Regions from separate parts of the Sphingobacterium sp. UME9 genome, predicted to be linked through region 3. Evidence: riboswitches for the same ligand, from Rfam matches in the RefSeq annotation. Region 3 holds a riboswitch; each other region holds the start of a gene.
The links. Region 3 has a riboswitch for thiamine pyrophosphate ahead of pnuC (nicotinamide riboside transporter PnuC). Riboswitches for the same ligand answer to the same signal wherever they lie in the genome.
Positions count from the first base shown of each region.

Region 1: it holds a riboswitch for thiamine pyrophosphate, as region 3 does, so the genes downstream of both, A9970_RS19840 (TonB-dependent receptor domain-containing protein) here and pnuC (nicotinamide riboside transporter PnuC) in region 3, are expected to answer to the same signal.
Region 2: it holds a riboswitch for thiamine pyrophosphate, as region 3 does, so the genes downstream of both, thiS (sulfur carrier protein ThiS) here and pnuC (nicotinamide riboside transporter PnuC) in region 3, are expected to answer to the same signal.

Region 1 is NZ_LZZP01000013.1:190,152-194,444, reverse strand. Features, by position in the region: gene A9970_RS19855 (lipopolysaccharide biosynthesis protein) at 1-199, opposite strand, end outside; gene A9970_RS19850 (acylphosphatase) at 244-525, opposite strand; gene A9970_RS19845 (amidohydrolase family protein) at 644-1,819, opposite strand; TPP riboswitch at 2,048-2,173, shown strand; gene A9970_RS19840 (TonB-dependent receptor domain-containing protein) at 2,228-4,293, shown strand, end outside.
Region 2 is NZ_LZZP01000003.1:1,567,587-1,571,879, forward strand. Features, by position in the region: gene A9970_RS08320 (alpha-L-rhamnosidase) at 1-1,473, opposite strand, end outside; TPP riboswitch at 1,634-1,729, shown strand; gene thiS (sulfur carrier protein ThiS) at 1,789-1,995, shown strand; gene thiC (phosphomethylpyrimidine synthase ThiC) at 2,041-3,855, shown strand; gene A9970_RS08335 (thiamine phosphate synthase) at 3,852-4,293, shown strand, end outside.
Region 3 is NZ_LZZP01000013.1:1,727,352-1,731,644, forward strand. Features, by position in the region: gene A9970_RS26425 (malate:quinone oxidoreductase) at 232-1,731, shown strand; TPP riboswitch at 1,746-1,890, shown strand; gene pnuC (nicotinamide riboside transporter PnuC) at 1,946-2,563, shown strand; gene A9970_RS26435 (acyl-CoA dehydrogenase) at 2,550-3,629, shown strand; gene A9970_RS26440 (DUF6796 family protein) at 3,843-4,293, opposite strand, start outside.

The sequences.
Region 1 (4,293 bases), 1.5 Mb from region 3:
TATCCTTTTCTTCGACTTTTTGGAGAAACCTAAAAAAAGTTGTTTCCATTCCAAATGCCAAAACGGCATTGATCATGGATGCCCAGGCGTACATATTAGTAAATATTCCGTAGGACGCAGGTGGATATTTGAGGACATACAATGGCGTCATGACGAAATACAGCATACGGGCTATAATCGTACTCAGGCCATAGATCATGGTCTGTCCGGCGAATTTTTTAAGTACTGACAAGGCGAAACGGCTTAAGATTGAACTCTTTTAACTACTTCAAAATTGGAAAAGCCCTTCATTTCGCCTTCCTTTACCTCAACACTTTCAACGATTGCACCCTCGGGTCCTTCTTGGCAGAACTCCAACAGTGAATCTAGTGCAAAATCGTCGCCCTCGCCCTCTATATAGACAGAACCATCTTTTAAATTGACAACAAAGCCTCTAACACCGACTTGATCTGCAACCGCCTTGGTTGTCAATCTAAAAAAGACCCCTTGTACTTTACCTCTTATTGAAATATTCAAATGTTTCATCTGTAACTTATTTTTTCTTCCATCGGTCAGATGGAACTTACCATGACTATAGTTTCGTTATTATAGTCATGGACGGTTCAATAAGAGCAAAAGTACAGAAGTTTTGGGGAATTAAATACTACGCTAAACGTTTTACCTTAACATCTTCATTTAGGCGCATGTGTTCCATACCTTGCAACAACACAATCCCAGGTTTTTTACCCACTTCAAGTGAGCCAAATTCATTCTCAATGTTCAACGCGATAGCACCATTGATTGTAGCCCATTGAATAGTCTGCAAGAAATCGAGATCCTCAAAGTGCGCATGCAATACCTTTAGCTCCTCCAAAATGGACAATGTATCGTTTGAAGCTAAACTGTCCGTTCCGATTACTAAACGCTGTCCGGCATTCATAAAATTCTGAACCTTTGGTAATGTTCCCTCAATATAAAGGTTGGCTTTTGGACAGAGACACCACATCACATCACGATCCATACGCTCTACAAAATCCAAATCTTTAAGAGAGGTATAGGTGTTATGAACCAACAATAATTTATTTGGATAAGGCAAATAAGGAAGATAAGACTGAATCGAATTTCTTGCCTGCGCCTTAATCGCATCAGCATTTTTTCCTATACTTTTATAAAAGTCCAAGAACTCACCCATTTTATAACGGAACAGTTTATTCTCCTCTTCACTTTCTTGATTGTGAATACTGATAATATTTGTTTCCGGAACCATCTTCTTGAATTTCTTAAAAAGGACCTTCGAACAAGAATAGGGAGCGTGCGGAGTAATGGATACATGCCCATTCCTAAACTCTTGGGTCAACGATTTAGCCTCCTTTAACTTAAAGTCAGCTTCTTCAGGTTCAATTCCGAGCACCTCCACAAATGTGTGATATAATATCTGTGAATCTTCCTTCAATTTTGAAGAATTATCAGTGTTGGCGTGATCTCCGACTGCGACAATACCATTTTCGTACATATCTCGATCGGCTTTGGCCATAGCGTCATCTATTTTTTTCATCGATGCCGACCGCGTTGTCATCACCTTACTGAGAAAGCTCGGAAGCCCCGTACCTTTAGGAACAATACCTTTCATATGCGACAATTCAATGTGGCAATGTGCATTGATAAAACCTGGAATTATCACTCCTTCATATCTCTCAACCTTCGTTTTATCTGAAGGTGTAAATGAAGTTGGGTCATAGATACCTTGAATTACCCCCTCCTCATCTACCGAAACAATACCGTCTTTTATTGGCATTGAAGTAATCGGCAGAATATAATTAGCGCTTAAATATTTTAACATTTTATCTCCTCACTATCAATTTAGTAACTAAAATTTTTTGACCTGTATGAATACATACCTCTAGTAGAAAAATTCATGCCAAGGTACCTAAAAAGAACAATAAATACCAAAAACAACAATTTGCACAAATTTTTAACCAAAAAGAAATAATACCGCAAATCCACTCTTTTCCATTTGTCATAAATTACTTCTTTATACTTCATTTCAATTTTAAATTTATATATTCGCAGCATCGAATAGGGGTGCCTTGTTTTGTCAGGAACACAAATAAAGGCTGAGATTATACCCAACAGATTAAATTCTGTACACCTGATCCAGATAATGCTGGCGTAGGGAGAGGTTAGTTAAATAGTGCGGTCATAGTAACCCCTTGCTATGATTTGTTTAACTCAAACAAAATACATTACCATGATCAAATTTTTGATTTGTAGCTCCTTAGCTACTATTTCAAGCCAAATTGCCATTGCGCAACAAAATCTGACAATTAAAGCTGTAGACAATACCAATCAGACCCCCTTACAGTATGTTTCCATATCCATAGATGGACAAGCATCCTTCGCTGGCCAATCGGACAAAAATGGACTGATTAAACTATATCGTATCAATACAGGTAAGCACCAGATCCAGGTATCTTCTCTTGGATATAAAACATGGAGCCAAAATGTGGATGTTAAAGACAATTTGGAGCTTACGGTAGCGTTAGAACCTAGTACAATTCAAATGGAAGAGGTGCTTGTTCAATCTACCCGTGCCAAAAGAAATGCTCCTACAACCTTTAAAAACATCTCCAAAGAAGAAATAACGCGTAATAACCTCGGCCAGGATATTCCATTCCTTTTAAATCAGACTCCATCCGTGCAGGTCAATTCCGATGCCGGTGCAGGCATAGGTTATACCGGAATGACAATCAGGGGATCGGATAATCAACGAATCAACGTAACATTAAATGGAATCCCTTTAAATGATGCGGAGAGCATGGGTTCATTTTTTGTAAACCTTCCCGACTTTGCCTCTTCTACCGAGAGCATCCAAGTTCAGCGTGGTATTGGGACTTCGACGAATGGTGCCGGATCATTTGGAGCCTCATTAAATATTCAGTCCAATACGTTAGTCGAAACCCCTTACGCAGAGCTCAACAATTCATTTGGCTCCTACAATACCTGGAAAAATACAGTCAAGGTAGGTACCGGGCTAATTAACGACAAATTTGCCTTCAATGCCAGATTATCTCGAATCAGTAGCGATGGTTATATCGAAAGAGGTAGTTCAGACTTACAGTCTTTTTATGTGGACGGAGGTTATTATGGCAAGAAACATATTTTAAAAGGAATTGTATTCTGGGGAAAAGAAAAGACATATCAAGCCTGGAATGGCGTTCCCGAACCATTGATTACTGGCGATCGATCACGCATGGATGACTATGCAGATAATGCACTCGAAATCTCGGGCGCAGAGAAAGATCGTTTCATGAACGCCGGCCGGAATTATAATCTATATACGTATCAAAATCAAACAGATAATTATACGCAGAAACATCATCAACTTCATTATACCAATATCCTGAACGACAAATTGACGCTCAATACAGCCCTACACTATACAAGAGGTTATGGTTACTATGAAGAAATGAGACCCGGAGATAAACTAAGTAAATACGGTTTGCCTAACGTCATCATTGGTAAAGATACCATACAAAAAACAGATCTCGTCCGCAGGAGATGGCTTGATAATTATTTTTATGGCATGACCTATGCACTAAATTACAGACCGAATGATCAGCTTGAAATTACTTGGGGTGGAGCTTATAATCAATACAAAGGAAAACATTATGGCCAGGTGATTTGGGCACAATATGCATCAACAGGTTTTCTTGACGATAAATATTACTTCGGGAAATCACAAAAAAATGATTTCAGTAATTTCTTAAAGGTCGATTATAAACTAGATAAGTGGATATTAATGGCCGATATTCAATATCGGAATGTAGATTACCACATGTATGGTGATGATGATAAGGTGAAAAATTATAATTATCATCCTAAGTTTAATTTCTTAAACCCTAAAGCTGGTGCAACTTATTTGCTAAATGACCATTCAAATGTATACGCTTCTTATGCCTTTGCACAAAAAGAACCTGTTCGCAAGGATTTTATAGAGAAAAATAGCGCCTTACCCGATCCGACCCCGGAGAAAATGCAGGACATCGAATTTGGCTATCGCTTTACAAATGAAAAATTCAACATCGGATTGAATGGGTATGGCATGTTTTACAAGGATCAGTTGATCCCAACAGGTGAAATCAGTGATACTGGCTCTCCAATTCGACAAAATGTCAAAGATAGCTATAGAATGGGGCTTGAATTCGATGGATCATGGAACATCAACAAGCAGTTCAACTGGAAAGCAACAGCTAGTTTCAGCCAAAATAAAATTAAAGACTTTGAAGAGGTAATCGGTGATACAAGGATATTTTA
Region 2 (4,293 bases), on a different contig from region 3:
CGTAGGATAGCCCATCAAATTGGACAAGTAGGCATTGTTGGTCGCTGTCCATAGTTTGTTGACCAACGCTGATGATGTCTTGAGCTGTCCAATAGCAGGCACATCACTATGCATAAAATAGGCGGTCACAGCCGAACTATCCAATGCAATTGCGGCACTGCTGCTAACCTCGACATAACGAAACCCTTTGTAACCGAACTTTGCCATAAACTCATCATCGCGACCACTTAAGGTCAATATATCGGTCTGAAAGGGCTCCTTTTCCTTATCGCCCCGATAATAAACATCAATATTGGACTGATCAAGATGCCCATCCGCCAACAACCGCTCACCATGCTTGATACGCAGAATAGTACCCGCAGCTCCTTTCACTTTAACTTTTGTAATCCCGGCCATATTCTGGCCCATATCGAACACATAGGTACGTTGGTCTATCTTTGTCACTGATTTTGGCTTATAGGACTTCACGAGCCGAATCGGTACCATCTGTTGGGAAACGATATGTGCAGATGGCGCATTTCTATACTGAACAGCCTGCCAGGCCGAATCATCGTATTTTGGTTTATCCCAGTTCGGTATTTCCAGTCTTGCATCGTAATGCTCACCAGTGTAAATATTATTATAAGTGATTGGTCCCGAAGCTGTCTTCCACTGCTTATCCGAAACAATGGTTTCCGTCGTTCCATCGATATAAACGATTTTCAGTTCTAAACAGAATGTTGGCCGGGCCCGCCATGGTGCTTTATCAAAGTTCCAAACGGCCAGTGGTTGATGATTATACCAGCCATTCCCCAAAACAACGCCAATGGCGTTCTCTCCTTTTTGAAGCTGCTGGGTTACGTCCGTCACGACATACAATGTGCGTCGGTCAAATCGAGTATACATTGGATCCAGACGATGGTCGCCAACGCGCTGGCCATTAATGGAAAGTTCATATAATCCTGCTGCGGCAATATATGCGCGGGCAGATTTTATCTGCTTATTTGCCTTAAATTCTGTTCTAAAATAAGGCGTTTCCCGCGCATGAATATCCTTATTGTCGCTGATCCATTTTCCTTTCCAAAGGTCCATTCCCATCATTCCTGTTTCGAAAGATGCTATTTCAGAACGTGTTGATACACCATCCTTATCCCATACTTTAACCCTCCAGAAGTACTTAGTCTGTGGCTTTAACTGTGTGCCGGTATAGGGCACTAACATGGAAGAACTGAGCTGTTTGCCACTATCCCAGCTATCTTTTGTCTCTTTCAGCAGTGCCAGCGAATCTTGCCCTAAAAGGATCTGATAAGCTTGTTGTACCGCACCTTTACGTTGGTCCTCAAGTCGCCAGCTAAGTCTCGGGTGAATTGCATCAATACCCAATGGATTGACCAAATGTTCGCATGTCAACTGCACGACGCTACAGTTGTTTTTAGATTGGGCATAAGTGTTGCTAGCGATACACAACAGTGTTGTCAATAAAATCCTACGCATTAAAAAATACTATTCTTGGTGGTTGTTAAATTGTTTTAGCTGATTCAAAAAACTAATATATCAAATATTTCCCACATACTGACCTGTACTTTCCTGCACAATATGCCTAAGTCTGCAAAATAAAATTCTTGCAACTTTCATAAAAATAACCTTATCTTAGTCGCAACTTTAGGGGTGTCTGCTCGTGCAGGCTGAGATTTTACCCTTATAACCTGATCCGGATCATACTGGCGTAGGGAAAAGTGAGCTGTCTACAAGGTGCATTGCTGTGCCTTTGTGTAGCCATTCCTAAAGTTTTACCAAAAAAATTAAGGAATGGAACTTACAATAAACCATCAGATTCGATTTTTCGACCCCCCACTTACTTCACTTGAAGGCTTGTTGCTTTTGGAATTATCTGGCAAAACTCAGGGTGTGGCTGTGGCCATCAACAACAAAGTCATCCCCAAAAAGGACTGGGCTACGACAACACTTAAACCTTACGATCAGATTATCTTAATTACCGCATCTCAGGGCGGATAGCCATTTCCAAAAAATCAACCGAGTAATTCACCCAATACAGAAAAAATGACAGCTGAAACAATTACGCAATCACCCTTTCCAAATGCAAAGAAAATTTTTGTATCCGGAAAACTATTTCCTATTCAAGTCGCTATGCGTCAAATCTCCTTGAGTCCAACCAAATTAACGAATGGAGAGGTAGAAATTAATCCGCCGGTAACAATCTATGATACTTCTGGACCTTATACGGATGACACCGTCCATATCGATATCCGGAAAGGCCTCCCTCGCCTTCGCGATCAGTGGATCTTGGATCGTCAGGATGTCATACAGCTGGCTAACATCAGCTCTGAATATGGACAAAAACGCCTTTCTGATCCAACGTTGGATGAACTCCGATTTGCGTATAGCCATAAACCGAAAGTAGCCTCTGCCGGTAGGAATGTCACCCAATTACATTATGCAAAGCAAGGCATTATTACCCCAGAAATGGAGTACGTTGCTATCCGTGAAAACCAACGTATCGAGCAGCTCACGGCCAGCACCCCCGGAATGGATCATCAGCATAAAGGACAAAACTTTGGTGCCAGAACACATGATAAAGCTATTACACCAGAATTTGTCCGTGAGGAAATCGCTGCCGGAAGAGCAATCATCCCTAATAATATCAATCACCCTGAAAGTGAACCCATGATTATCGGGCGCAACTTTCTAGTTAAAATTAATGCCAATATTGGCAATAGCGCCGTAAGTTCAAGTATAGAGGAAGAAGTTGAAAAAGCGGTATGGGCCTGTCGTTGGGGAGCCGATACCATCATGGATCTATCCACTGGCAAAAATATTCACGAAACCCGCGAATGGATTATCCGTAACTCGCCCGTTCCAATCGGTACAGTACCGATCTATCAGGCGCTCGAAAAAGTGAAGGGGGTGGCCGAGGACCTTACCTGGGAAATATTCAGAGATACCTTGATTGAACAGGCCGAACAGGGTGTTTCGTACTTTACCATACACGCCGGCGTACTGCTTCGTTATATCCATCTCACGGCATCTCGAGTAACGGGCATTGTCTCCAGAGGAGGGTCTATCATGGCCAAATGGTGTCTTTTCCACCACAAAGAGAACTTTCTTTATACTCATTTTGAGGAGATCTGTGAGATCATGAAGCGATATGATGTTGCTTTTTCACTTGGCGATGGTCTCCGTCCAGGAGCCATTGCGGACGCCAACGATGCGGCTCAATTTGCTGAGCTCGAAACACTGGGCGAACTCACCAAGGTCGCCTGGAAACACGATGTTCAGGTGATGATCGAAGGTCCGGGCCATGTTCCTATGCAATTGATCAAAGAGAATATGGACAAACAATTGGCCTGTTGTGACGAAGCTCCATTTTATACCTTGGGTCCCTTAACAACTGATATTGCTCCAGGTTATGACCATATCACATCAGCCATTGGAGCTGCGATGATCGGTTGGTATGGATGTGCGATGCTTTGCTATGTGACCCCCAAAGAACATCTGGGCTTACCAAATAAAAAAGACGTTAAAGACGGTGTAATCACCTATAAACTAGCTGCCCATGCGGCCGATTTGGCCAAAGGACATCCAGGTGCACAATACCGTGATAATGCCTTGAGTAAAGCGAGATTTGAATTTAGATGGGAAGATCAATTCAACCTTTCCCTGGATCCAGATACCGCACGTGAATATCATGACGAAACGTTGCCGGCAGATGCGGCCAAAGTGGCTCACTTCTGCTCCATGTGCGGTCCCAAATTTTGCTCCATGAAAATTACGCAGGAAATCAGAGATAGTGCCGCACAAGGGATGCTGGAAAAATCGCAGGAATTCATCGCACAAGGAAAAGAGATTTATTCATGATCATCGCTTTGACAGCAGCAGAAACGATCCCTTCTGAAAAAGGGATTATAGATGCTTTGTTCAAAGAAGGACTTGATATCCTGCATTTGCGCAAGTATCATTTTACGGACCTACAAATGTCCAGGTACGTTGAATCTATAGATTCAACGTACCTGGATAGATTGGTCCTACATTCCCACCCTCACCTATCGGTTGAGCTCGGAATCGCGCGTATTCATATGAACGAAAAGAATAGAAAGGATAGATCAACAAATCAAATGCTGCCTACAACAATCTGTTCAACATCTGTGCATGATATCGATCAATTCAATAGCCTTGATGAATGTTGGGCCTATGCTTTTCTAAGTCCATTATTTCCGAGCATCTCTAAAGTGGGGTATGGAGTGCATAATGCAAGGCTGGATCAGCTCCCGTCACGCTCCAACTTTACTGTTGGTC
Region 3 (4,293 bases):
ATAACGGTTTAAAATAGAAAAACATTGTGTGCTGACCTTGTGTTTATCTTGGAGTGGGGGAGTGTTTTCAGGAAACAATTTCAGAATTTTACGGTAAGCGATCGCTCACTTAGGATTATTTTAATAAATCAATGGTATTTTTGAATAAGTGGTTCTAAAAAGTACAGTTTTTTGACAAAAGACTTGGACGTTTACCAAAAACTATATTAAATTTGCATCAATCACAAAAACATGAGCAAAAAATCAAATAAAGAAGTTGACGTTGTTCTGATCGGCGCCGGTATTATGAGTGCTACTTTGGGTACTCTAATCAATGAATTAAGCCCAGACGTTAATATTGAAATTCTTGAGCGTTTGGATGTTGTGGCTGCTGAAAGTTCTGACGCTTGGAATAATGCTGGCACGGGTCACTCTGCCTTATGCGAGTTAAATTATACCCCCGAACAGAAAGATGGTTCTGTAAAGATTGATAAAGCAGTTAAAATTGCTGAGCAATTTGAAGTGTCTAAGCAATTTTGGTCCTACCTCGTTGATAAAGGCATTATTGCCCAACCTGAAAATTTTATCCGTAGTATTCCACACATGAGTGCGGTTTTTGGTGAAAAAGATGCTAAATTCCTAAAGACAAGATGGGAAACATTGACGACCCAAAACTTGTTCAAAGGGATGGAGTATACCGAAGATACGGCATTGTTGAAATCGTGGATTCCATTGATGATGGAAGGACGCGAGGCCGACGAAAAAATCGCTGCGACAAAAATGGATCTGGGTACCGATGTTAATTTTGGGTCGTTGACACGTGATTTGATCGCTAATCTTGAAAATAAAGAAAATATTTCGATCTCCTTAAACCATGAAGTAATCGACATCGAACGTGAAGAAGATGGCCGTTGGGAAGTGGAGGTCAAAGATTTAAAGACAGGAACAAAGAGAGAAATCAAAGCAAAGTTTGTATTTATTGGGGCCGGTGGCCACTCGTTGTTGTTGTTGGAAAAATCTGGAATACCAGAAGCGAAAGGCTATGGCGGATTTCCTGTAGGGGGCCAATGGCTACGTTGTGTAAATGAAGAAATCATTAATACACATCATGCGAAGGTATATGGAAAAGCTTCTGTTGGAGCTCCTCCAATGTCTGTACCGCACTTAGATACACGTTATATTGATGGAAAGCAAGCGTTATTGTTTGGACCTTATGCAGGTTTTTCAACTAAATTCTTAAAACAAGGTTCTTACTTCGATTTACCCGCTTCTATCAAACTGTCCAATATCCGTCCGATGTTATCAGCCGGACTTGACAACTTACCTCTGACGAAGTATCTTATTACTGAAGTCATGAAGTCACCAAAAGATAAACTAGAGTCTTTAAAACAATTTATGCCTACAGCTAAATTGGAGGATTGGGTTATCGAGAAAGCAGGACAACGTGTTCAGGTCATCAAGAAAGATGAAAAGAAAGGTGGAATTTTAGAATTTGGTACAGAAGTCGTTTCTAGTGCAGATGGTTCTATTGCAGCGCTATTAGGAGCTTCTCCTGGAGCTTCGACCTCAGTTGCTATCATGATCAGCCTGTTGAAGAGATGTTTCCCTGAACGTGCGAAATCAGATGAATACCGTAAAAAACTACGTGAAATGATTCCTTCACACGGGAAATCATTGAACGATGATGCGCAACTATGTAAAGAAACGCGTACGCGTACGCACAAAGCGTTGAAATTGATTGATATAGAATAATCAATTCGACAGAAAATATACTTATGGGGTGCTTGGAATGACCATGGTCATTCTCGGCTGAGATTATACCCAATAAAAGCGATTGTACCTCCTTGTACAATCGCTTTTATATACCTGATCCAGGTAATGCTGGCGTAGGAATTTAATTTCAATAAAAACGTCCGTTTTTCTCCCATAGGTTTATTATGAATTACACGAAATAATAAACAAGGCGATGACTTCTGAAACAATTTTCGAAGCTTTTATAAAACAGATCCAACAGGCCACCATAGCGGAATGGTTAGGGGTATCCTTTGGTGTTTTACAGGTTTGGTTTTCCCGGCAAAATAAATCGATCAATTACATTTTTGGGATTATTGGTATCTTAATTTCTGTTTACGTATTATTCCATGCGAAACTATATGCAGAAATATTACTACATCTCTATTATTTGATCATGAGCATCTATGGCTGGATCTATTGGAAATATAGTAGTGATGTTGCTGCTCCCATAACGCATTGTGAGCCGAAAGAATGGTGGATAGTAGGGGGAATCTGTGCCCTCGGTTTTTTGTTGTTTTATTTCGGATTGGTACATTTAACGGATTCTGATGTACCGCTTTGGGACTCTGCGGTTTCCTGTACAGCTTGGGCAGGGATGTGGTTATTGGCAAAACGGAAGATAGAAAATTGGATATTGTTGAATATTAGTAATCTGATGGCAATTCCTTTACTGATCCATAAAGGGCTATTTCTTTATTCGGGCTTGACTTTGTTTTTATTTGTTATGGCATTTAGTGGATATTTTAATTGGAGGAGAATAATAAGTGAAGAAAGATATGCAACTCAGTAGCGAAGATATCGCCATTCTGAAAGATAATCAGGCTAAGGGAATCCATCAGAAAACATTGTCGGATGGACAACTCGAGCTCATTTTTCGTCGGAAATGGTTTAAGATTTGGGTTCCCCGTGCATTGGGTGGATTGGGACTGACTCTACCCGAAGGCCTCAACTTATTGGCTGACCTGGCTTATTGGGATGGGGGACTAGCCTGGACAGTAACGTTATGTTCAGGAGCAAATCTCTTTGTCGGTTTTATTGATCCGGTTTTAGGAGATCAGATTTTTAAAACGGATCGGGTTTGTTTCGGAGGAAGCGGACAGGCATCAGGTACAGCTACACGTGAAGGTGAACATTATCGGCTCCGCGGTTTTTGGAGATATGCTACCGGTGCTCCTCATTTAACCCATTTTACCTTAAATGCTGCAATTCAGGAGGCAGGAAAACCCGTGTTGGACGAAAAAGGTGAACCACTGATAAAATCATTTTTTGTGGATCGTGACCATGTACTGGTGCATTACGACTGGGATACATTTGGATTGGAGGCTACGGCTTCGCATTCCTTTTCGCTGGAAGACATACTCGTTGATGGTAGCCAGTCTTTTGAGATTGATGGGGCAAAAAGTACACGTAGCGAGCTGTTGTATCAATATCCCTTTATGCCTTTTGCGGAATTGACTTTACTGGCCAACTTTACGGGAATGTATAAGCGCTTTTTGGATTTAATCGAAAAACTATTTGTGTTAAAAAGCAATCAATCCAAATGGGAGAAGACTGAAAGTAAAGAAGCGTTTAGGGTACTCGATGACTTTCAGCAAGATTATGTTAATCGGACGGAAGCAATAATGAATTTGGTCGCTCTTTCTTGGGTAAATCTTCATGATGGCAATGATAATGCAGCAATTTATGAACAGATAGGGATACAAAGTCGAGATTTTGTGGAATCTATCTTGACAAATACAATAAGACTCTATCCGCATACCGGAATTTCGGGGGCCGCCATCGAACATGAAATCAATATAATCTTCCGGAATATTTTTACGGCTTCGCAACACAAGTTATTGCAAAAGAGCTTATAAACAAAAAAGACTATCCTAGGATAGTCTTTTTTGTTTATAGGACAAATGAAGATTTCGGGAGCATTGCCGATACAATTTAGATGGTCAATTTGTAAGGGAAACTAGTGCTCCTGTCTATCGAAATCCTAATTTGGAAAGCTTTAAAAAGTCTATTGAGGTGGAGATTGAATTCTTTTGTGTTAACTCAAAAGCTGCTATTATCCTAGTCAGCTGTTATTGTGATGTCTCTTTTTCCGAAGGTAGTTTGAAACAAAACAAAAGCAATAGAAAGAAAATCAAATAAGATATATTAAATGCAGCAGCTCCTATCCATCCTCTTAAGTCAGATGGAGGTAGGATTAATTTCAAAGGAAGCTGGTAAATGGTAAGAAATAGCGGACTGATCAATCCTGCCCATTTTGGTAGATTAGTTTTACCAGCAAATATAAAAATTGAAAATATTAAATAGGCGACTAACATCGTGATGATCGCTGTCCCCCATGTGATAAACATTGTTTTTTGAAAGCCAGCGGCGATTTTTAACAAATAGGGGTGGGCGACAGGATCGGTGTTATAGATTGCTTTGTAGATCTCTCCCGTAAAATAGAAAACAGCATGCCCCAAAGGCATAAGCATCACACTGATAACCAGTAAATAGTAGGTTCCCCTGGCATACCATGTATTC